2 regions of the Winogradskyella sp. ECml5-4 genome follow, and region 2 is predicted to be linked to the other one. Evidence: riboswitches for the same ligand, from Rfam matches in the RefSeq annotation. Region 2 holds a riboswitch; the other holds the start of a gene.

Region 1 (12,894 bases), on a different contig from region 2:
TAGCTTCCAATGATTTTGAATAGACTAAAGTATCTCCTTTTTTGTCTTCGAGATATAAACCATCGAGTTGTATATCACCGTCAAACGTAATAAAGAGTTTTTCTATGGCGACTTTAGTTCCGGTTTTATCTGAAACGAAGCTAACGGCTTTGTCCACAATGATACCTTGTCCCCAAGGACTACGAACAAAAAGAATCACCAAAAATAAAAACGTAAGAATTCCTAACAGTACGCGTAAGGTTCTGCGCAACCAACGAAATTTTCGTTTTCTTGGTATTTGGGGTGCTGTGTCTTCTGTTTTGTTCAATACGTAAAAATATACGAGTAAAAGTATTACAATTGTCGTTATTGCTAATAATATTAACGCTCATACTTTAATTTTAGCTAAAATTATAACGTAAAAAAGCCAAACAGGTCGTTTGGCTTTATATTAATAAAATGTAAGTATGTTCTACGCAACTTGCTGTACTAATTTTTCCTTTGATTTCAATGCCGTCGAAAAAATAGGTTTCAAAAAGCGTGCTAATTGGTCAAATTCTATTAAAAAAGCATCGTGGCCATGCACGGATTTAATTTCATGAATATTAACGTTGTCTTTCACTCCTTTTAAATCCACATAGGTATTCCAGTTTTCATCCGCTTTAAAAAACAAATCAGAATTAATGGTGATGATATGAATATCGCTTTCAATTTTTGAAGCGACTTCTAAAAAATCAGTTCTGTTTCTTGTAATATCAATAGTACGCAAAATCTGATTCATCAGTTTATAGGCAGCCAACTGAAATCGATTGTCTAGTGCATTTCCATGATAACTCAACCAAGATTCAATATTATAAAGGGCATCGTTTTTCTTAGTGCGATCAAATTTTTGTGTTAACGATTCTGGTGTACGATACAAGGTCATGGCGTGCATTCTAGCATCGACTAAAGGTTGTGACGAGTTATTCAATATCGCATCTTGAATATGGCAATTCGCAATGACCCAATCCGTGGATTTCCAGTCGGTCGCAATAGGAATTAAATGTTGAATTAATTGGGGTTTTAATGCGGCTAATTCCCATGCAATTCCGCCACCAACAGAGCCTCCTATAACGGCAAATAAATTTTCAATTTCTAATTGCTCTATGGCTAAAGCAAATAGTTTGGCAATATCTCTTGCTGTAAAGTCTTTGTAATTTTCAATGCAGTTTTCTGCAATATTATCGTAGCCATTGCCAAGAATATTAAACGCTAAAATCGTATAATCATTAGTGTCAATACATTTGTCGTCTCCAATAATATCATTCCACCAGCCGTCTTCTCCAACCACATTTGAGTTTCCGGTAAGGGCGTGGTTGACTAAAATTATGGGTGCAGAATGTAATGCTTTACCAAAAGTTTGGTAAGACAATTTAGGATTGATTGTCTTACCACTTTCAGTAACGTAATTATTTAGGGTTATGTAGTGTAAATGTGCCATTACAAATATTTATATAGCTGTATATTCTTTTTCTACGGAAATTTTTAAAGGTGTCTTGTTCTGTAAATTATCTTTTACAGGACAACGTTCTTCAACAATCTGAAGCCATTGCGTTAAAACTTCAATACTGGCATCGGTCTCTGGAATAAGGTTGAGATTAATGGTTTTAAAGCCTGCGCGTTCTTTGGTAGACGTACCTAAAAATCGATCAGGATTTAATTCACCCGTCACTTCAATCTTTAAATTTTTAATTGTAAAACCTAATTCCTTAGCTACCAAATGTCCAACAACATTGGCACAACCAGCAAAGCCTGCTAAAATGTATTCTACGGGATTGGCATCTTCATCGGTGCCACCTAAAGCTTCCGGTTCATCTACAACTAAAGTAAATTGTCTTGTTTTTCCTATAAATTGGGTTGCAGAAGTACTGTCTCCTACAACGGAGAATTTTAAATCACTCATATTTTTGTCTTTTTAGTATTGAATACTATAAAACAGATGTCTTTACAATTAAAGACATCCATTTTACTTCACAATTTAAATTTAATTTTGAAGGGCTTTTTTCTGTTTAACAACAGCAAAAGCTTCTTTTAAATCGTTTTTTAAATCTTCTATATTTTCAATACCAACAGACAAACGAATTAAATCTTTAGTAACACCTGTAGTTTCTTGCGCTTCATCACTTAATTGCTGATGCGTTGTACTTGCAGGATGAATGATAAGTGATTTTGTGTCTCCAATATTGGCTAATAATGAGAATAGTTTCGTTGTATCAGCAATGGTTTTTGCCGCTTCGTAACCACCATCCACTCCAAAAGTGACGACGCCACTTTGGCCTTTTGGTAAATACTTTTTAGCTAACGCATTGTACTTGCTAGATTTTAATCCTGGGTAATTCACCCATTTAACTTCAGGTTGAGACTCTAGCCATGTTGCTAATTCAAGAGCGTTTTCACTATGTTTTAGAATACGTAGTTCTAAAGTTTCTAAACCTTGAATAATTTGAAAGGCGTTAAATGGACTTAAGGCTCCACCATAATCTCGTAAACCTTCAATTCTAATTTTTGCTATAAATGCAGCTGCTCCTATGGCTTCGCTATAGACTAAACCATGGTAACCTGCAGATGGCTCTGTAAATTCTGGGAATTTTCCGTTAGTCCAATCAAATGTTCCGGCATCAATAATAATACCTCCTAGTGATGTTCCGTTTCCAGTGATATATTTGGTTAGCGAATGAATAACGATGTTAGCACCATATTCTATTGGATTTAACAAATAAGGTGTAGCCACGGTATTATCTACAATTAAGGGCACTTTATGGGCTTTCGCTCCTTTTGAAATGGCTTCAAGATCTAAAACATCTAATTTTGGATTTCCTAAAGATTCTACAAAAAAGGCTCTTGTGTTTTCTTGTGCTGCTTTTTTAAATTCTTCCGGATTTGACGCATCAACAAATGTTGTGGTAATACCATGTCTTGGTAGGGTGACGCTTAATAAATTGTAGGTGCCTCCATACAAACTACTCGACGCCACAATGTGGTCTCCTGCTCTTAAAAGTGTTAGTAAAGTTGTTGCAATTGCTGAGGTTCCAGAAGCCGTAGCCACTGCTGCAATTCCTCCTTCTAGCGCTGCTAATCGCTGCTCTAAAATGTCGTTTGTTGGATTGTTTAAACGTGTGTAAATAAAGCCAGGAACAGAAAGGTTAAATCGTCCGGCTGCATCATCTGAATCATTAAAGACATACGATGATGTTTGGTAAATAGGAACAGCTCTTGTTCCTGAAGTTTGACTGACGTCGTGACCTGCGTGCAACGCTTGTGTTGCAAATTTTTGTGTACTCATTTTTCTAAGTTTTTGAGTTAATAAATGATTAAACCAAAAGCCAAATAAGCCTCGTTAGAAGCGTACTTAATAGAAAAATATTATAAAGAAAATGCTAATTACAGATGAGTAATTAGTCTTGAGTTATCTATCCAATTTTCCGATTAATGAATCGGATAATTAAGTAGAATTTAGCACCTTCTTAGTAAATCTAAGGGTTGCTAAGGCTTCATAGGGTCATTCCCTCCACCTTTCTTGATAACATTTCAGTAAGTGTTTGAACTTTGTGAGCACAAATATTGCAACACAAAAATTAGAAATCCAAATTATTTGTAGATTTTGTGAGTTTTTTATGAATTTCGTAGAATTACGAACTTTTCTTTGCTAAATACTTAATTTGGATGATTTCGCTAACAGGTTTGTTTTCAATTTTGCTTTCTAGCCAAGAAATAATATCGAGATATAAAAAGGCGCGTCGTTCGTACGGATGGTCTTCAAAAGTCTTTAGTGTTTTGTGTAATTCTTTAAATGCATTTTTAAGATCGTGTGGATAAATATCCTGAAGTCCTCTAATGAATTTTATCATTTCTTTTTGCACTTCATGCAGGTCATTCATCTTAATTAAAAACTTGTATGTACTTCGTAAAAGGGTTTCTAAATGGTAATCTAGTCCAGCTTCATAATGCGCTACAAGGTTTAGAACTCTCGAAAAACAGAGTAAATCTTCGCGCATCGAAAGTGTTTTGTTAGAGATAATTTTATCTAAGTATTTTATACAAGCTTTGTTGTTGCCGGCTCCAAATTGTAAACTCGCAAACTTATAATAAAAAACCATTTTATGGTGAGGGTCAATTCTGTCATTAAACGGAATTAAGTCGTTTTCAATTTTTGGAATTAGATGAAGTCCGTCTTCAAAACTACCATCAATAAAGTGTTGATTAATGCTGTGGAAATTGGTGTATAAAAAAACAAGAGTAGCTACATTTTCATCGGTTGGAAATGTCGATTTTTGAACAGTCGCTTCAAACTCAGAGAATTTTTCTAAAAATTTTGACTTGTTACCAATGAAAAATAAGGCTTCTAGGAGGTAATTATTGCCTTTTAAAAAGAACACGGGGTTCAGATTAATCATATTTGGGTTTTGATAAAATAAATCCACCCATTTTGAAGCGTATTTGTAACAATTCAAAAAATCTTGAAGCAAAAAGCTTTGCCATAAATTAGCTTTATATAGCCACAATTTTTCTCTAAATCCTAATTTTTCGATTTTAACTTTTGGAAGGCTTTTGTTGAAATAATTAATAACCATATTGGCTTCTTCTTCATTTCTTATATAGCCTGTTTTTAGAATGGTGCTATAGAGTTGCAGTGATAAATTGGAGAGTTTGCTGGCAATAAGATTAAGAGAACTCAGTTCTTTGGCTTGTACAGCTAACTCATCTGCTCGAGTATTTATACTTCGTGTAATGTATTGAGATTCAATTAATTTTTCAAGTTCTACAATCTCAAAAGCTGAATTTTTTTCTTCGTTAATAATTGCGAGCTCCTTGGCCTTATCTAAAATTTTTAAGCTTTGTTTATATAAGCCTTTGTGGTACAAAATAGAAGCAAAATCGAGTTGTTCTCTAATTTGTGAACGTACATTTTGATGTGATGGATTGAGCTTAAGACTGATTAAAATTTGCTTATATAAATGCGCTTTGACATTGGCAAGTTGTTGCTTTTTTACAATGCCACTTTTTAAAATAAAAACTTCATTATAGGTTTTAGCTTTGTCCAAAAGATTGAATAAATTCAAGAATTTAGAATCTGAATTTACTCCAAGTCTCCCTACGTAAAGTTTAAATTGCCGTTTTTCGGATTTTGTTAAGGACTTTACAAGTGAAAATAAATTATCTTTTTGGTCTTTAGTTATCAATAGAAAATAGATTTATGAATCTGTAAATCAGTTATTTAAAGTATATTTTGGCGACTGAACATCGTAAACTAACTATATCAATAATGTTTAAATCTAAATCAAAACATACATTCGTTAGACAATACTATAAAATATATTTTGATATATGTCAAATAACAAGATACAAATCTTCGATACAACACTTCGCGATGGAGAGCAAGTTCCGGGTTGTAAACTCAACTCAGAACAAAAAGTAGTCATTGCAGAACAGTTAGATCAACTTGGGGTGGATGTGATTGAGGCAGGATTTCCGGTCTCCAGTCCAGGTGATTTTAAATCGGTAGAAGCGATTTCAAAAATTGTTAAAAATGCGACTGTTTGTGGATTAACTAGAGCCGTAGAAAATGATATAAAAGTAGCGGCAGAATCTTTAAAGTATGCTAAAAAGCCAAGGATTCATACAGGAATAGGAACTTCAGATTCACATATCCTTCATAAATTCAAATCAAACAGAGAGGCGATTATTGAGCGTGCTTTTGAAGCGGTAAAATATGCAAAATCATTTGTTGAAGATGTTGAGTTTTATGCTGAAGATGCCGGTCGAACAGATAACGAATATTTAGCTCGTGTATGTGAAGCTGCTATTAGGGCAGGTGCAACAGTATTGAATATTCCGGATACAACGGGGTATTGTTTGCCAAGTGAATATGGTGCAAAAATAAAATACTTAAAAGAAAATGTAAAAGGTATTGAAAAGGCTATTCTGTCTTGTCATTGTCATAATGATTTAGGCTTAGCAACAGCAAATTCTATTGAAGGTGTCATTAACGGAGCACGTCAAATTGAATGTACGATCAACGGTATTGGTGAACGTGCAGGAAACACAGCTTTAGAAGAAGTAGTGATGGTGTTGAAGCAGCATCCTTATCTTAATTTAGATACAAATATTAATACATCAATGCTATTCGGAATGAGCCAGTTGGTTAGCGATAGTATGGGGATTTATACGCAGCCAAACAAAGCGATTGTTGGAGCAAATGCTTTTGCGCATAGTTCTGGGATTCACCAAGATGGTGTGATAAAAAATAGAGCAACTTACGAGATTATCGATCCTAAAGATGTTGGTGTTACGGAGTCGGCTATTGTGTTAACCGCAAGAAGTGGAAGAGCGGCCTTAGCTTACAGAGCAAAAAATGTAGGTTACGAACTTACGAAGTTGCAGTTAGATGATGTGTATGCAAACTTTTTGAGTTTTGCAGATCGAAAGAAAGAAATCAATGATAATGATATTCATCAAATTATCGAAACGAGCAATGTGTATCAACAAATAATTTCAGCATAAGATAGATGGGTAAAACATTATTTGATAAAGTTTGGGATTCGCATGTGGTCAGTACTATAGAAAATGGGCCACAAATATTATATATAGATAAACATTTAATACATGAAGTAACAAGTCCGCAGGCTTTTAACGAGTTAAAAGAACGTGGTATTCCTGTTTTTAGACCCAATCAGATTGTAGCTACAGCAGATCATAATACTCCAACATTACATCAAGATCAACCGATAAAAGATGCCTTGTCTAGAAAGCAATTGGAGCAATTATCTGAAAATTGTAAAAAAAACAATATAACACTATACGAATTAGGGCATAAATATAACGGTATTGTGCATGTAATGGCTCCAGAGTTAGGGGTGACACAACCAGGTTTAACCATGGTCTGCGGAGATAGTCATACGTCTACACATGGTGCGTTTGGGGCCATTGCTTTTGGCATCGGGACAAGTCAGGTAGCGCAAGTATTTGCGAGCCAATGCTTGTTGCTTACAAAACCAAAAAGTTTAAGAGTGACCGTTAATGGTAAGTTGAAAAATGGAGTTTTACCTAAAGATGTCATTCTGTATATCATTTCAAAATTAGGAACCAATTCTGGGACAGGCTATTTCTGTGAATATGCCGGAAACGTGTTTGAAGAGATGAGTATGGAAGGTCGAATGACGGTCTGTAACATGAGTATCGAAATGGGCGCAAGAGGAGGTATGATTGCTCCAGATGAAACGACCTTTGAATACGTAAAAGGTAGAGAATTTGCGCCAAAAGGGGAGGAATTTGATAAGAAAGTGGCTTATTGGAAAACCTTGCCAACAGACAGCGATGCTAAATTTGATAAAGAATACAGCTTCGATGCAGAAGATATTGAGCCAATGATTACCTATGGAACGAATCCGGGAATGGGAATTAAAATTTCTGAAACGATTCCTGTAGATGAAAATCCATCGTTTAAAAAATCTTTAGCTTATATGAATTTTGAAGCTGGAGAAAGCTTAATTAATAAGCCCATCAATTTTGTGTTTATAGGAAGTTGTACCAATTCTAGAATTGAAGATTTTAGAGTCGCAGCCAATTATATAAAAGGCAAGAAAAAAGCCGCTAATGTTACGGCTTGGTTAGTGCCAGGAAGTAAGCAAGTTGAAACACAGATTATAGAGGAAGGTCTAAAAGCCATTTTTGATGATGCAGGTTTTGAATTGCGTCAACCTGGTTGTTCGGCATGTTTAGCAATGAACGATGATAAGATTCCTCAAGGAGAATATTGTGTATCAACTTCTAATAGAAATTTTGAAGGTCGCCAAGGACAAGGTTCAAGAACGATTTTGGCAAGTCCTTTGGTCGCTGCAGCAACAGCTGTAGAAGGTAAAATTATAGATATTTCAAAGCAATTGAATTGATATGATCCTGCAAGGTTTCAAAAAACTTGTAGGTATTTAAAATGAATTAAAAGAAGATACCCACTTTCGTGGGCGTTACTATGGAAAAGTTTACAACATTACAATCAAGAGCCATTCCATTACATATAGAGAATGTAGATACGGATCAAATTATACCTGCTCGTTTTTTAAAAGCAACAGATAGAGAAGGGTTTGGAAACAATGTATTTAGAGATTGGAGATATCACAAAGACGGAACAATTAATACGGATTTTGTGTTAAATGATTCAAAATACTCAGGAAGTATTTTAGTTGCTGGAGATAATTTTGGCTGCGGATCGAGTAGAGAGCATGCCGCTTGGGCTATAACAGATTTTGGATTTAAAGTTGTGGTATCTAGTTTTTTTGCTGATATATTTAAAGGAAATGCCTTAAATAATGGCTTGTTGCCAGTACAGGTTTCGCCAGCTTTTTTGAGTGACTTAATGCAGGAAATCGTGTCCAATCCAGAGACAGAATTAGTGGTTGATCTCGAAAAACAGACCATCTCAGTAAAAGATTCAGAATTATCCGAAAATTTTGAAATCGATGCCTACAAGAAAACATGTATGATCAATGGTTATGATGATATTGACTATTTGATTAATAATAAAGAACAAATTGAAGCTTTTGAAGCTCAAAAAATATATTAATAACTAAATAAGATTTTCGTTAATTCGGGAATTGATTTTTCTTCGATGAAATTAAATATAGCAATTTTACCAGGTGATGGTATTGGTCCAGAAGTAACGAATCAAGCTGTAAAAGCTTTGAAGGCGATTGCTTCAGAGTTTAATCACAATTTTAAATTTACAACAGCAGATGTGGGTGCTGTTGCCATTGATAAGCATAATGATGCTTTGCCAGAGGAAACATTAGAACTTTGTAAAAAAAGTGATGCCATTTTATTTGGAGCTATTGGTGATCCTAAATATGATAATAATCCTTCTGCAAAAGTACGACCAGAACAAGGCTTGCTGAAATTGCGCAAAGAGTTGGGATTGTATGCTAATATTAGGCCAGTAAAAGCTTATAAAACATTGCTAGATAAATCTCCGCTAAAGAAGCATATCATTCAGGGGACAGATATTTCTATTTATAGAGAATTGACTGGTGGTATTTATTTTGGTGAAAAACAGACGTCAAAAGATGGTGATTATGCTTCAGATTTATGTAGTTATTCACGTGAAGAAATAGAGCGTATTGCACATTTGGCATTTGTTGCTGCTGAACATAGAAATCATAAAGTGACTTTGGTAGATAAGGCTAATGTGTTAGAAACATCTCGACTTTGGAGACGTGTAGTTAAAGAGGTTGCGGAGCAATATCCAGATGTTACACTCGACTTTTTGTTTGTAGATAATGCAGCAATGCAAATGATTTTAAACCCAAAACAGTTCGATGTGATTTTAACAGAGAATATGTTTGGTGATATTATTAGTGATGAAGCTAGTGTTATCGGAGGTTCTATAGGATTGTTAGCTTCAGCTTCAGTTGGAGATAAATATGCGATGTTTGAACCTATTCATGGTTCATACCCTCAGGCGGCCAATAAAGGTATTGCGAATCCGATTGCGTCAATTTTATCGGCTGCTATGTTGTTGAGTCATTTTGAATTACATAATGAAGCCGAATTAATTAGGTTAGCTGTAGAAAAATCGTTAAAATTAAACATTACAACACCAGATATAAATTCGGTGGTAAATACAGTGACGACCTCTAATGTTGGTGACTTTGTTGAAGATTTTATTTACAATCCAAAAGATACTAATCTCAATTTTAAGAATATCCATTTAGGGCAGTCTACAATAATATAATTTAAGATAATGTCCACACAACCAAAATTAACACGATTCAATCAAAATGTATTGTCCAAGTATCAGATATACAATAGTATATTTATGACCTTACCTTTTGATGCGGTTACAAAAACAGGAGCGCTTTTGCCTTTGTTTCACGAAACTTGCCATAAAGGATTTGAAAATAAAGAAGATCCTACAACAATCGTTAATACTTTTTTTAAAAAATACCAAGCCAGACGCTCTTCTGAGAGTCAGGTGAATCTGTTATTTCGATTTATTCAATATATCGAAAGACAGGTCGTTTTATTCGATGCTATTGAAGATGCTGCTTTTCCTATTGTAAATAATATGGATGGTATCGGAACCTTGCGAAGTTTAAAAGAAACGGTTTCTGCTGATAATAAGTTGGAGACCCTTCGTAAATATTTAGAAGAATTTAAAGTGCGAATTGTTCTAACAGCCCATCCAACACAGTTTTATCCTGGTTCTGTTTTAGGAATTATTACAGATTTAACCGAGGCTATTCGCGAAAATGATTTATTAAGAATTAATGATTTATTGGCGCAATTAGGAAAAACACCATTTTTTAAGCACGAAAAACCATCTCCTTTTGATGAAGCAGTGAGTTTAATCTGGTATTTAGAGAATGTATTTTATAAGTCCTTTGGAGGTATATACGATTACATTCAACAGAATATATTCGATGGTGAACAAATAGAAAACAATATTATTAATATAGGTTTTTGGCCAGGAGGAGATAGAGATGGAAATCCTTTTGTAACACCAGAAATTACGCTGAAGGTTGCTGATAGATTACGACTTTCAATTATTAAAAATTATTATAGAAACGTAAGACAATTAAAGCGGAAGTTAACGTTTCAAGGAGTCGAAGATCGTATGGGTAATTTAGAGCGTGAGCTTTATAGTATCATTACAAATGAAGCTTCTGATTTAACTTTGAAGACTTTCGTTTCAGAATTAAAAGCGGTGAAGCAAATTATTATCGATAAGCATCAGTCTTTATATGTTGATGAGTTGAATAGTTTGATTAATAAAACTCATTTATTTGGATTTCATTTTGCGAATTTAGATATCAGACAAGACAGCCGAAAACACGAGCAGTTTTTTAATGATATGGTGAATGCGTTGCTTGAAAATGGAAGTGACATCTTTCCTAAAAATTATCACGAATTACCAGAACATGAACAAATTAAAATTTTATCTAAAGTTGAAGGTTCTGTAGATTTATCTTTAATAAAAGATGAAGAAACTTTAATGGCTTTAGAGACGATTAAGGCTATAAAAACCATTCAAGAAACCAATGGGGAGCAAGCTGCAAACCGTTATATAATTAGTAATAACCAATCGACTTTGCATGTCATGCAATTGTTTGCGATGTTAAAATTAGTGGCATTTCAAGACGATTTAACTGTTGATATTGGGCCATTATTTGAAACTATTACCGATTTAGAGAATGCTCCAAAAGTGATGGAGGAGTTGTATTCTAACCCTGATTACGCGAAGCATTTAAAAGCAAGAGGTAATAGGCAAACTATTATGCTTGGGTTTAGTGATGGTACCAAAGATGGTGGTTATTTAATGGCAAACTGGGCAATTTACCAAGCTAAGGAAAATTTAACCAGAGTGTCTAGAGAACATGGTGTCAAAGTAATTTTCTTTGATGGACGTGGTGGGCCGCCGGCACGTGGTGGTGGAAAAACACATAATTTTTATGCGTCTTTAGGGCCGACAATAGAAGATGAGGAAGTACAATTAACAATACAAGGTCAGACTATAAGTTCTAATTTTGGAACTTTAGAATCTGCACAATATAATTTAGAGCAATTGATTAGTTCTGGTATTGGTAACAGTTTAAGTGATGCCGATTTAAGTATGCAGCCAGAAAACAGGGAGGTTATGACGGACTTGGCGAATCGCAGTTATGAGGCGTATGCGAATTTTAAAGCGCATCCTAAATTTATTTCGTATTTAGAGCATATGAGTACGCTTAAATATTATGCGAAAACAAATATTGGTAGTCGCCCGTCTAAAAGAGGTAAATCGGAAGGTTTGGTTTTTGAAGATTTAAGAGCGATTCCTTTTGTAGGATCTTGGAGTCAATTGAAACAAAATGTGCCAGGCTTCTTTGGAGTTGGTACAGCATTGAAGCATTATGAAGATATTGGTGAGTTTGATAAAGCACAGCATTTGTTTAAAACATCTGCGTTCTTCAAAACTTTAATTGAAAATAGTATGATGTCTCTGTCTAAGTCTTTTTTCGACTTAACACGTTATATGTCTGAAGATGAAGAATACGGTGAATTTTGGAATGTAATTTATAAAGAATATGAAGTTTCAAAACGTTTGATTTTAAAACTTACGGGTTATAAGGAATTGATGCAAGAAGAGCCTTCTGGAAAAGCATCAATTGCAGTAAGAGAGTCTATTGTGTTGCCGTTATTAACGATTCAGCAATATGCTTTAAAGAAAATTCAAGAGCTTGAAAAAGCTGAGGTACGAGATGAAGAGCAGATTAAAATCTTTGAAAAGATGGTAACACGTTCTTTGTTTGGTAATATAAACGCGAGTCGTAATTCAGCATAAAAAAAACAACTAGTTTAGAATATTATAAATCCTCAGAGGTGTTGAGCTTTTGAGGATTTTTTATGCAATTATATAAAGCTGTATTAAAGCAAAAACCCCCGAAGGTTAGGCTTCGAGGGTTTTCATTCTAACAACTAAATTAATTATCAATTTAAACTTATGTGAAAGAATACAGCAAGTTGATTAGCGTTCTCTTTTTCCTGGATAAGCAATTTCACCATGTTCGGAAAGGTCAAGTCCAACAAGTTCTTCTTCTTCACTAACACGAAGACCCATTGTAGATTTTAATATTTTTAGAATGATGAATGATAGCACAACAGACCATACGCCGTAAGCTAAAACACCTGTAGCTTGAGCGCCTAATTGTGTAAATCCTCCGCCGTTGAATAGGCCTATTCCTGTTTCACCATCAATTCCCCAAAGGCCAATAACAAGTGTTCCCCAAACTCCGGCAACACCGTGAACAGAAGCAGCTCCAATAGCGTCATCAATTTTAAGTTTTTTCTCAATTATTTCTATCGAGAATACGACAATAATACCACCAATTAAACCAGCTAAAAGCG
Region 2 (12,894 bases):
GAATATGAAAATGAAAATAAAAATAACCAAATTAAAGCCTTAGCTTTAGAGAATGAATCTGTTCGTTTACGACTAGAGCGAAACAAACAGATCTTACTATACACATCCTTACTTATAGGAATAATAGGTGTCTCCCTTTTTATTATCCACAGAACAAAAGCTTTAAAACGAGACAAACATATTTTAACCTTAGAACAAGATATGTTGCGAAGTCAGATGAACCCTCATTTTATATTTAACTCGTTAAACTCCATTAAACTTTACATTATTAATAATGATAAAACTAATGCGGTTTATTACCTCAACAAGTTTTCAAAACTAATTCGAAAAATCCTAATGGCGTCAAAAGAGAAAGAAACATCCCTAAAAGACGAGCTCGAAACCATGAAGTTGTATATGAATATTGAAAACATTCGTTTTGATAATGAAATAAATTTTAACATTACTGTAGATCCAGCAATAAATACTGAAGCAACCAAAATACCCTCTTTAGTGCTTCAACCTTTTTTAGAAAATTCGTTATGGCATGGTTTGTCTTCAAAAGATAGCAACAAAAAAATAGATCTTATTGTAAGTAAAAAATTGCCCAATTTTATAACCGTTGAAATTATAGATAATGGTATTGGCAGAATTGCATCGCACAAAATTAATGAGAAGAAAAAACTAGAACGAAATTCTGTAGGTATAGATATCACAAAAGCAAGATTGGCTAATTTTTCAGAATCATTTCAAAATTCATACACTTTAGAAATTGAAGATTTGTACGAAGATGAAACCCCTTCAGGTACTAAAATAATCTTACACATACCAACAAAACTAAAGGCTAACATTACAATTTAAAGCCAAGCTTCAAAATTCTATTAGAGTAATGTAACACGTTTTATTTTCCGAAATTTTTCTCAGCCACTTTCTCCAATTCAGCATACCAATCTTCTCCAAATTTTCTAATAAGGGCTTCCTTTACAAACTTGTATATTGGCACTTGTAATTCTTTGCCTAAAGTACAGGCATCGTCACAAATTTCCCATTTTTCATAATTAACACCAGAAAACTCAGTGTATTCCTTCACTCGTATTGGATATAAGTGACAAGACACTGGTTTTTTCCATTGAATTTCTCCCTGATTATAGGCTTCTTCAATAGCGCAAAGTGCTGTTTTTTTCTCATCAAAAATAACATAAGCACAATCTGCTCCATTAATTAATGGAGTTTCAAAATCTCCAAAACTAGAGGTAATTGAAGTGCCTTGCGCTTCAATAGCATCAATCCCTTCTTGGCGAAGAAATGGCTTTACTTTTGGATAGATATCTTCTAAGATTTTTACCTCATCTTTATCTAAAGGCGCACCAGCATCTCCATCTATACAACAGGCTCCTTTGCAGGCTGAGAGATTACAAACAAAATCTTTTTCTATAATGTCTTCTGAGACTATGGTTTTTCCGAGTTGAAACATCCGGCAAAAATACTTAAACTTAACCGATATTTAATATTGCAAATATGTAATATTATCGCACCTTTGCAAAAAATTTCAAATCCACAGCGGATGTTTAGCCAATAAGATCATAAAAACCAAATACTTATAGCTATATTAAGAAACAATATAAAGATTAAAATCACAACGAAATGCAACTTAATTTTAAAGAAATATTTACAGCTTTTATGATCCTTTTTGCCGTAATCGATATTATTGGAAATATTCCAATTGTCATAGATTTACGTAAAAAAGTTGGACATATTCAAAGTGGAAAAGCCTCTATAATAGCAGGTGTAATCATGATTATTTTTCTTTTTGTTGGAAAAAGCTTGCTAAGTCTTATTGGTATAGATGTTAACTCGTTTGCTGTTGCAGGTGCTTTTGTCATCTTTTTTATTGCCTTAGAAATGGTTTTGGGTATTACGCTTTATAAAGACGATGAACATAGTGCTGTTACAGCTTCTGTTTTTCCATTGGCTTTTCCGCTTATGGCAGGACCAGGAACATTAACTACTTTATTATCGCTACGTGCAGAATTTGCCATTGAAAATATAATTGTTGCTGTAATTAGTAATGTTGTTGTTATTTATATAGTATTAAAAACATCTTCAAAAATAGAGCGCATCATAGGTACCAACGGAATTAACATTATAAGAAAAATATTTGGTGTAATTTTGTTAGCCATAGCAGTAAAGTTATTTGCCCACAACATTAAAGCTTTACTGGTTTAAATTTTTAAACATGAAAGTATTTACACTAATTCTATCCGCTATTGCATTAGCACTCATTATTTTTAATGCGACAAAGTTAAATTTTGAAGCGCTTTTTGAAGGAGAAAGTCAGACCGCACTAATTACAATTACGGCTGCGTTTTGTGCAATTATTTTATTACAGATTCTTAGAATTTCTAAGAAGATTGAAAAATTAAGCAAACAACGATAATGACTTTTGATGCTCTAATTATTGGCGGTGGAGCTGCAGGATTATCTTGCGCTTTAGTTTTAGGTTCTGCACAACACAAACCTTTTGCAGAAGGCAAGCACATTGGCATTATAATGCACCAAAAAACATCGCATTTACAAACCGCTTTGTTTAATAATGTTTTAGGATTACAAGCAGGTACGCTAGGTGCAGACATTCTAGAGGATGGTAAAAACCAATTAACAGATCTTTATCCGCATATCTCTCAGATTGAAAATGAAAAGGTAAATGCTATCGATAAAGATCACGGTGATTTTATAGTTACTACAAATCAAAACAGTTACCGATCTAAAATTGTAGTTGTTGCTGTAGGCTACACTAACTTAATGACCATAAAAGGTCTTAAAAACTACACAGAACCACACCCAAGAGCTGCTATTGAAAAAGATAGAATTTGGTTAAAAAACACAGATCATCTCATTGAAAAAAACCTTTACGTAGCTGGCACTTTAGCCGGTTGGAGAAGTCAATTTGCCATGGCATGCGGAAGTGGCGCACACGTAGCGACAGATATTTTAACGCTTTGGAATAATGGGAAACACACCAAAATTCACGATAAAATATAAGCGTTTAATTTTGTTTAAAGTTTGGATATTCTTTGCTTAATAAAATCACTTCTTGCACCATAATATCCTCTTTATTTATAATTTCTTCAAACGCATTATCATCAAATAACTGACGTGCAAGTGTGGCTTTAATAAGGCGTCTTATTTCGTCATTATAGGCTACAAACGTAATATTAGTACGTTCTTTTTTATTAACATATTCTTGAAAACGCACAACGATATCATCACTAACTTCAAAATTATTAATGAAATCGTATTTTGAAATATCTTGATATATACTGCGATCTTTATCTAATTCTTCAAAGACAAAATAACCAAAATGACCGCGTCGTCTTAGATAATTTATAGTTTCATTATCAAACAAACGATCAACAGGAACAAATACATCTGGGATGATGCCTCCACCTCCATACACCACTTTTCCTTTTGGTGTGGTAAACTTTAATGAATCATCAACTTCTATGCTTTTTTCATCAATCAGTTCTCCTGTCCTTAAACGCTTGTAATAATCTTTGTAATAGTTTTCACTATCTCCATTAGTATAAGGTCTTTGAATAGAACGCCCTGTAGGAGTATAATATCTAGAAACGGTTAGTCTTACAGCACTTCCATCTCCTAAAGCCATTTCTCGCTGCACCAAACCTTTTCCATAAGAACGTCTTCCTACTATTATACCTTTATCATTATCTTGAAGTGCTCCAGCAATAACTTCGCTTGCCGATGCAGAGTTTTCATTTATTAGAATATATATTTCGCCCTCTTCAAAATCTCCATGTTGTGTTGCATATATGCGTTCTTCTTTTCCTTTTTTGTCTTTAGTAAACAGAATCAGCTTATCGTCTTCTAAAAATTCATCAGCAATCTGCTCTGCAACACCCAAAAACCCTCCTGGATTATCCCTTAGATCTAAGGCTAGTTTTGTAGCACCAAGTTCTTTTAATTCGCCTAATGCCAACTTAAATTCCTTAAAAGTAGATTCTGCAAAACGATTCATTTTTATATAACCTAAATCGTCCGTTAGCATATAAGCTGCATCTACACTTTTAATTGGAATACTTTTGCGTTTTACTTCAAACTCTAAAAGCTCCTCTTCACCTTTTCTAAAAACTGTCAATTTGACCTTGGTGTTTTTATCACCTCTAAGCTTATTTCCTATAAAATCATTATCAAAATCAACTCCATACAGTGTATCTCCATCTGCTAAAAGAATTCGATCTCCACTCATAATTCCAGCACTTTCACTTGGCCCACCCTCTGTTGGTTTTACTACAGCTATAGAATCTCTATAAGGGTAAAAATTAATACCAATACCTACAAAATCACCTTTCATATTTTCAGTGATGCGCTGTAAATCTTCTTTAGGAATATACATCGAATGTGGATCTAAATTGTTTAAAATCCCATTAACAGTAACATCTACAATGCTATCTGTATTAACCTCTTCTACGTATTCGTAATCTATATAATCTATTAAACGGTTGAGCTTATTCTTTTTACTATTAGTTGAAAAAAGATTATCTGAAGTATCTGCAAAATTTAATTCGCCACCTATAATAACTCCTGCTGCAATTGCAACGCCTATAATTAGTGGTATGTATTTATTTTTAGTTGCCATACTATTTCCCATCAGAATGGGAATCTGCATTTAAGTCTTCTATTAACTCTAGTTCTATACCTGCTTTTCTTAAAAAATCAATTCCCGAACAATCCTTATAACCTTCATGATACACCACTCTTACAATACCAGCTTGATGAATTAGTTTACTACATTCCTTACAAGGCGACAACGTAATATAAAGCGTCGCTCCTCTACAAGATTGTGTAGATGATGCTACTTTTAATATAGCATTGGCTTCTGCATGTAACACATACCATTTGGTATACCCTTCATCATCTTCGCAATAATTTTCAAAACCTGTTGGAGTACCATTATAACCGTCAGAAATTATCATTCTATCTTTTACAATAAGCGCACCAACTTGTTTGCGTTTACAATGTGATAATTTCCCCCATTCTTTAGCTATACGTAAATAGGCTTTGTCGTAACGTAATTGTTTTATATCTGACATTAATTCTTGTTCTTGTACAAAGTATACTAGTTAGTAACGAAGATATAAGCTTAGTATTTTATAACCAATTTACTATCAGTTAAAATTTTACCAAACTTTTAAAATTTTACTTTAAAAAATCACTTTGCGTAATCATTGGAATTACCAATCCAATAACTATAGCTGAAAGCACCATCATCCAGTCACGACGTGAAAATCTAAATACCGTTTGACATAAAAACCCTATGAATAAAACGACAAATACGATAATGACTTGCGCAAGTTCAATACCTAAAGCAAATTCTATTAGAAGTTCCAATTTATTTTCTGATTGCCCTGAAAACATTTTAAATTCTCTTGCAAAACCCAAGCCGTGTATCAGTCCAAAAAATAAAGTTGTAAAAAATAGTAGGCCAAATTTATTCGTTTTAGATTTTTTACCTGCAGTAAACACGTTGTAAATGGCCATGATTAAAATAGTAATTGGTATTAAAAACTCTACTAACTCACCATTAATACTCACCACTCCATAAGCTGCCAAAACCAATGATAACGTATGGCCTAAGGTAAATGTCGTAACTAAGACCAAGACACGTTTCCAATCATTAAAAACATAAGGCACAGCTAATACCATTAAAAAAAGGATATGGTCATACCCATTAATATCTAAAACGTGGTTCATGCCGTATTGTACATTAAACCAGAAATTTTCTAACATAATTATTGTGTTTGGGAAAACCAAAGTTACAATTAAAATGCAATATGTTTCCATTAAAATAAAGTGAATAAAATTTGTATAATCCTATTTTCTTTCGGAATATTGTAACACACAAAGTTCAAATAACTTACTGAAATGTTATCAAGAAAGGTGGAGGGATTAGACCCATTGAAGCCTTAGCAACCCTTAAATTTATTAAGAAGGTGCTAAATTCTACTTAATTGGCGATTCATTTATCGCGAAATTGGATAGATAACCAAACCTAATTACTCATCTGTAATTACTACTCTTTATAACATTTTCTAGAAAATTGCGTCTACGACGTATTTGGTTTTTTGATATTATCAAATGATTAGAAAATGAGTTCCAAACACATTGAAACACAAGCCATACGCACACAGATTGAACGTTCGCAATACTTAGAACATTCAAGCCCTTTATACCTCACATCGAGTTATGTTTTTGAAGATGCTGAAGATATGCGTGCCTCTTTTGCAGACGAAAAACAACGGAATATCTACAGTCGCTATTCCAATCCAAACACTTCTGAATTTGTAGAAAAGGTATGCCAAATGGAAGGTGCAGAACGTGGTTATGCCTTTGCTTCTGGTATGTCTGCTGTATTTTCAACATTTGCAGCCTTATTAAATTCTGAAGATCACATTGTATCTTGTCGTAGTATTTTTGGTTCTACACAAACCCTATTTAATAATATATTGCCAAAATGGAACATCGCAACAAGCTACTTTAAAATGGATGAATTAGATACCATTGAAAGTCTAATTCAACCCAATACCAAAGTGATTTATGCAGAAAGCCCAACAAATCCTGCTGTAGATATTTTAGACTTACAACGTTTAGGAGATATCGCTAAAAAGCATGGACTTATATTTATTATCGACAATTGCTTCGCAACGCCTTACTTGCAACAACCTATAAAATTTGGTGCCGATTTAGTCATTCATTCTGCCACCAAATTAATGGATGGCCAAGGCCGCGTTTTAGGAGGTGTTGTTGTGGGGAGTTCCAATTTAATTCAGAAAATTTATTTGTTTTCTAGAAATACAGGTCCTGCTTTATCTCCATTTAACGCATGGGTGTTATCTAAAAGTTTAGAAACCTTAGCGGTTAGAGTCGATAGACATTGCGATAGTGCTTTAAAAGTTGCTACCTTTTTAGAGTCTCACAAGAATGTGAATGTTGTAAAATATCCATTTCTAAAATCACACCCACAATACGAATTAGCCAAACAACAAATGAAATTAGGCGGAAACGTTGTGGCTTTTGAAATAAAAGGAGGCATTGAAGCCGGTAGAACCTTCCTAAACTCCATTAAATTATTATCACTATCTGCAAACTTAGGAGACACTAGAACTATTGTAACACATCCTGCATCAACAACACATGCTAAAATACCAGAAGATGTACGATTAGAAACCGGCATCACTTCAGGATTAATACGAATTTCTGTCGGTTTAGAACATCCAGAAGATATTATTAACGATTTAAAACAGGCATTAGAAGATTAGGCAATGAATCCTTACTCAAAAGTTGAATAGTCCGATGGTCCCCTTGAGGGTACTTTAGGGGTGTTTTAAAAATTTAAAAGCTATGAGCAATATAAAAGACGAATTACAAAAACGCATATTAGTTCTCGATGGAGCCATGGGAACCATGTTGCAACAATATAACTTCTCGGAAGAAGACTTTAGAGGCGAACGTTTTAAGGATTACCCATCTCCTTTAAAAGGCAATAACGATTTGTTATCCTTAACCCAACCAAAAGCTATAGCTGAAATTCACGCTAAATATTTTGAAGCTGGTGCTGATATTGTGGAAACCAATACCTTTTCCGGAACCACCATTGCCATGGCAGATTACAACATGGAAGATTTGGTATATGAGTTGAATTTTGAATCGGCTAAAATCGCCAAAGAAGTGGCAGACAAATTCACAAAAGCAAATCCTGACAAACCGCGTTTTGTTGCAGGTAGTATTGGACCAACCAATAAAACAGCAAGTTTATCACCAGATGTTAACCGCCCAGAATATAGAGCCATTACGTTTAATGAATTACGTATTGCCTATAAACAGCAAGTAGAAGCGTTAATTGATGGCGGTGCCGATTTACTTTTAGTAGAAACTATTTTTGATACTTTAAATGCAAAAGCCGCTTTATTTGCCATTGAAGAAGTCAAAGAAGAACGTCATATCGCTATTCCAATTATGGTTTCTGGAACCATAACGGATGCTTCAGGAAGAACCTTATCCGGACAAACAGTAGAAGCATTTTTAACCTCAATATCACATATTCCCTTATTAAGTGTTGGCTTTAACTGTGCCCTTGGCGCGCAACAGTTAAAACCGTATTTACAGCGTTTATCTAACGAAACGAATTTCTATACCTCAGCACACCCAAATGCAGGATTACCAAATGCTTTTGGAGAATATGATGAAACACCAAAACAAATGCAAGGCTATATTGAAGACTACCTTAAAAATAACCTTATCAATATTATTGGCGGCTGTTGTGGCACAAGTCCCGCGCATATTAAAGCCATTGCAGATGTCGCAAAAAACTACAAACCAAGATTAATACAAGAATTAGCATAATGGCAGAATCTGATTGTAAGAAATACTTAACCTTATCTGGGTTAGAACCTTTAGTGGTAACACCAGACAGTAACTTTATTAATATTGGAGAACGCACCAATGTAACTGGTTCTCGAAAATTTCTTCGTCTCATAAAAGAAGAAAAATACGATGAAGCTCTAGAAGTGGCGAGAGACCAAGTCGATGGAGGCGCACAAATTCTAGATGTTAATATGGATGAAGGGATGCTCGATGGGGTTTATGCTATGACGACCTTTTTAAACCTCATCGCTTCAGAGCCCGATATTTCTAGAATCCCCTTAATGATAGATAGTTCTAAATGGGAAATCATTGAAGCAGGCTTACAAGTTGCTCAAGGAAAATGTGTGGTTAATTCTATTAGTTTAAAAGAAGGTGAAACACAATTTAAACACCACGCCAAACTCATCAAACGTTACGGAGCCGCAGTTGTGGTAATGGCTTTTGATGAAGACGGCCAAGCGGACACTTACAACAGACGAATCGAAATCTGTAGACGTTCCTATCATATTTTGGTGAACGAACTTAAATTTCCTGCGCAAGACATCATCTTTGACCCTAATATTTTTCCAGTAGCCACAGGTATGGAGGAACATCGCAGAAATGCGCTCGACTTTTTTGAAGCGACCAAATGGATTCGTGAAAATTTACCATATGCTAACGTTTCTGGAGGTGTGAGCAATGTGTCGTTTTCGTTTAGAGGAAACAATATCGTTCGTGAAGCCATGCACTCTGCCTTTTTATATCATGCCATTAAAAACGGTATGAATATGGGCATTGTAAATCCAACCATGTTAGAAGTTTACGATGAAATAGACAAAGATTTATTAGAGCGTGTTGAAGATGTTTTATTTGACAGACGTGAGGATGCTACAGAACGCTTATTAGATTTTGCCGAATCGGTAAAAGGACAAAAAAAGGAACACGAGGATAAGGTTTTAGAATGGAGAAGTCATCCATTGCAAGATCGAATTACACACGCTTTAGTAAAAGGTATTGATGCCTTTATCTTGGAAGATGTTGAAGAAGCACGATTGGCATCCGCCAAACCCATTGAAGTTATAGAAGGTCATTTAATGATTGGGATGAATGTGGTTGGCGATTTATTTGGAAGCGGTAAAATGTTTCTGCCTCAGGTGGTAAAATCGGCTCGTGTAATGAAAAAAGCCGTCGCTTATTTACAACCGTTTATTGAAGCTGAAAAAGACGGCAAACAAGAGTTCGCTGGTAAAATTTTAATGGCGACAGTAAAAGGTGATGTTCATGATATTGGAAAGAATATTGTAAGCGTTGTGTTAGGTTGTAATAATTACGAAATCATTGACCTTGGTGTTATGGTACCACCAGAAAAAATTATTGAAACCGCCATTAAAGAAAAAGTAGATATTATTGGTTTAAGTGGCTTAATTACGCCTTCGCTAGATGAAATGGTCTATGTTTCTAAAGAACTCGAAAAACAGAATGTAAAAATCCCACTTATTATTGGTGGTGCAACAACCTCTAGAGCGCATTCTGCTGTAAAAATTGCACCGCACTATAACAATACAGTGGTGCATATTAATGATGCCTCGAGAGCGGTAACGGTAGTTGGAAATTTACTTCAAAACGATAGTCGAATTTATAAAAATCAGATTAGAGAAGAGTATGATGCATTCCGTGAACAATTCTTAAAGCGTACCAAGAAAAAAGACTATTTAACGCTTTCGGATGCTCGAAAAAACAAGTTAAGAATCGATTGGAATACCTCTAACATCGTAAAACCTCAGCAATTAGGCATTCAAATTATAGATGATTTTGACATCACTAAATTGGAAGAATTTATAGATTGGTCACCCTTTTTTAGAAGTTGGGATTTACATGGCAAATATCCAGATATACTAACAGATACCGTTGTTGGAGAGCAAGCCACAGAGTTGTTTGCGGATGCTAAAATATTATTGAAACGTATTTTTGAAGAAAAGCTCTTAACAGCTAAAGCCATCTTTGGATTATTTGAAGCTAATACGGTTAATGATGATGATATTGAAGTGACAATCTCTGATGATTATACTGAACTTGATTCAGTGTCTCAGAAAGAAGGTCTCGACGGCACTCGACCAAACAAATTAAAATTCTTAACCCTTCGTCAGCAATCCAAAAAAGCCCAAGGCAAACCCAATATTGCACTAGCCGATTTTATTGCACCTAAAGCTTCAGGAAAACAAGATTATATGGGATGTTTTTGTGTATCCACGGGATTTGGAACAGCAGCATTAGCTGCCCAATTTGAAGCGGAACACGACGATTATAATTCCATTATGATTAAAGCCTTAGCTGATCGTTTGGCAGAAGCTTTTGCGGAATACCTACACAAAGAAGTCAGAACCAAACATTGGAGCTATGCAAAAAACGAAAACTTAACTAATGCCGATTTAATAAAGGAACAGTATAAAGGTATTCGTCCCGCACCTGGTTATCCTGCTTGCCCAGACCATTTAGAAAAGACCAGCATTTGGAAACTTTTAAATGTAGAAGAAACCATTGGAGTAAAACTCACGGAAAGTTTAGCCATGTGGCCAGCGGCGAGTGTTAGTGGTTATTATTTTGGAAATCCCGAAGCCAAATATTTTGGATTAGGAAAGATAAAAGAAGACCAAGTGGAAGATTATAGTAAAAGACGACACATAAGCATAGATGAGGCTACAAAATGGTTGAGCCCGAATATTGCAGATTAATAGAATTATAATTATAGACCTAGCAGGTTTTAAAAACCTTGCAAGTCAAAAAATAATGTCTATAAAAAATTAAGATTAAACATTAAAGAGATACCTGCTTTCGCAGGCAATAGTATGAAAGTAACAGACCATATAAAAAACGCGAACGGAAAAACACAATTCTCTTTTGAGATATTACCTCCATTAAAAGGGCAGCATATTCAGTCTATTTTTGACAATATAGATCCATTAATGGAATTTAAACCACCATTTATTGATGTTACCTATCACAGGGAAGAATATGTTTTTAAAGAAGTTGAAAATGGATTGCTAAAAAAACAAGTTGTTAAAAAACGACCTGGAACAGTTGGGATTTGTGCTGCGATTCAGAATAAATACGGAGTAGATGCTATTCCTCATATTTTGTGTGGAGGCTTTACCAAAGAAGACACAGAAAACTTCTTAATTGATTTGGATTTTTTGGGCATTGAAAATGTTATGGCATTACGTGGTGATGCCGTTAAAAGTGAAACCTACTTTAAACCTGAAAAAGAGGGTCATAATTATGCCTGTGAACTCGTAGCTCAAATTGATGATATGAATAACGCTAAGTATTTAGATGATGCCTTACAAAACAGCTCTGCTACAAATTTTTGTATTGGTGCAGCTGCATATCCAGAAAAACACATGGAAGCTCCTAGCTTAGATAGTGATATTCATTTCTTAAAAAAGAAAATTAAAAATGGGGCGACCTATATTGTAACTCAAATGTTTTTTGATAATCAGAAATATTTTGACTTTGTTGCTAAATGCCGAAAAGAGGGCATAACGGTTCCTATTATCCCCGGACTAAAACCTATTGCGACTAAAAAACAACTGAATCTAATTCCACACCGTTTTCATGTAGATTTACCAGAAGAATTAATTATTGCTATCGTAAAATGCAAAGACAATAAAGCTGTACGACAAGTAGGAATTGAATGGTGTATTCAACAATCCAAAGCGCTTCAAGATGCAGGCATACCTGTGCTTCATTATTATTCTATGGGAAAAAGTGACAATATTCAGGCTATTGCTTCTGCGTTATTTTAGATAAAAAATATATGTGTTTCTCAAAATTAAGGAACTACAATTGATGAATTAATCCAACATCCTATTTCTATGGTTTTACCAGACATATCTCTGAGAAATATGTCTTCTTTTGTTGGCGCTTTTGCTTCATAATTTGCCACATATTGATTCACTAATTTTTGTAATGTAGGATCTACCCTAGAACCTTTCTTTGCTTCTTTAGCAGCTAACCAATATACTGCTCTTTGATAAAAATTATCCTTACCACAATGCTTTGCGCTTTCACCATACATTTCGGCAATCAATACATGCGGATTTCCGTTCGCAGGATTTAACTTTAAAGCTTTATTAAAGTAGCCTCTTGCTTTACTATATTGTTTCTGTTTCTTAAGAATAACACCAATTCTTAGTGCTAATTTTGATTTTTTAAATGTATCTGTTTCTAACTCATAAGCCTCTTCTAAAAATTTAAAAGCTTCTGCTGTTTTATTCTTTTTAATTAAAATGGTTGCAACGTAAACTTTTGTATCGGCTGATGGTGACACCTCATCATATTGTTTTACAAGTTTTTCATAGAGTGCCGCTTCTGTGCATTCCTTATGATACATTCTACTTACAGCGCGTTTTAACCAAACAGCATCATTTTTATTAATTTCAAACGCTTTAGTATAAAGTGGAATTAAATTATCGCAATTGGCTTTTTTACTCAGTA

The links. A riboswitch is a leader RNA that binds a small molecule or an ion and turns the genes downstream of it on or off. The one in region 2 is predicted to bind S-adenosylmethionine.
Region 1: another riboswitch for S-adenosylmethionine. It lies ahead of VDP25_RS00170 (O-acetylhomoserine aminocarboxypropyltransferase/cysteine synthase family protein); the one in region 2 lies ahead of VDP25_RS06780 (trans-sulfuration enzyme family protein).

Annotation. Positions count from the first base shown of each region.
Region 1 is NZ_JAYJLF010000001.1:35,013-47,906, reverse strand. It holds gene VDP25_RS00185 (translocation/assembly module TamB domain-containing protein) at 1-307, opposite strand, end outside; gene VDP25_RS00180 (alpha/beta fold hydrolase) at 452-1,459, opposite strand; gene VDP25_RS00175 (OsmC family protein) at 1,469-1,921, opposite strand; gene VDP25_RS00170 (O-acetylhomoserine aminocarboxypropyltransferase/cysteine synthase family protein) at 2,003-3,301, opposite strand; SAM riboswitch class I at 3,422-3,545, opposite strand; gene VDP25_RS00165 (hypothetical protein) at 3,648-5,195, opposite strand; gene VDP25_RS00160 (2-isopropylmalate synthase) at 5,344-6,519, shown strand; gene leuC (3-isopropylmalate dehydratase large subunit) at 6,525-7,907, shown strand; gene leuD (3-isopropylmalate dehydratase small subunit) at 7,988-8,578, shown strand; gene leuB (3-isopropylmalate dehydrogenase) at 8,624-9,742, shown strand; gene VDP25_RS00140 (phosphoenolpyruvate carboxylase) at 9,752-12,331, shown strand; gene VDP25_RS00135 (ammonium transporter) at 12,515-12,894, opposite strand, start outside.
Region 2 is NZ_JAYJLF010000006.1:112,430-125,323, forward strand. It holds gene VDP25_RS06740 (tetratricopeptide repeat-containing sensor histidine kinase) at 1-840, shown strand, start outside; gene VDP25_RS06745 (DUF3109 family protein) at 881-1,453, opposite strand; gene VDP25_RS06750 (MarC family protein) at 1,624-2,205, shown strand; gene VDP25_RS06755 (hypothetical protein) at 2,216-2,416, shown strand; gene VDP25_RS06760 (FAD-dependent oxidoreductase) at 2,416-3,021, shown strand; gene VDP25_RS06765 (S41 family peptidase) at 3,026-4,636, opposite strand; gene VDP25_RS06770 (deoxycytidylate deaminase) at 4,638-5,090, opposite strand; gene VDP25_RS06775 (HupE/UreJ family protein) at 5,197-5,787, opposite strand; SAM riboswitch class I at 5,923-6,046, shown strand; gene VDP25_RS06780 (trans-sulfuration enzyme family protein) at 6,147-7,316, shown strand; gene VDP25_RS06785 (homocysteine S-methyltransferase family protein) at 7,399-8,400, shown strand; gene metH (methionine synthase) at 8,400-11,132, shown strand; gene metF (methylenetetrahydrofolate reductase [NAD(P)H]) at 11,247-12,203, shown strand; gene VDP25_RS06800 (tetratricopeptide repeat protein) at 12,230-12,894, opposite strand, start outside.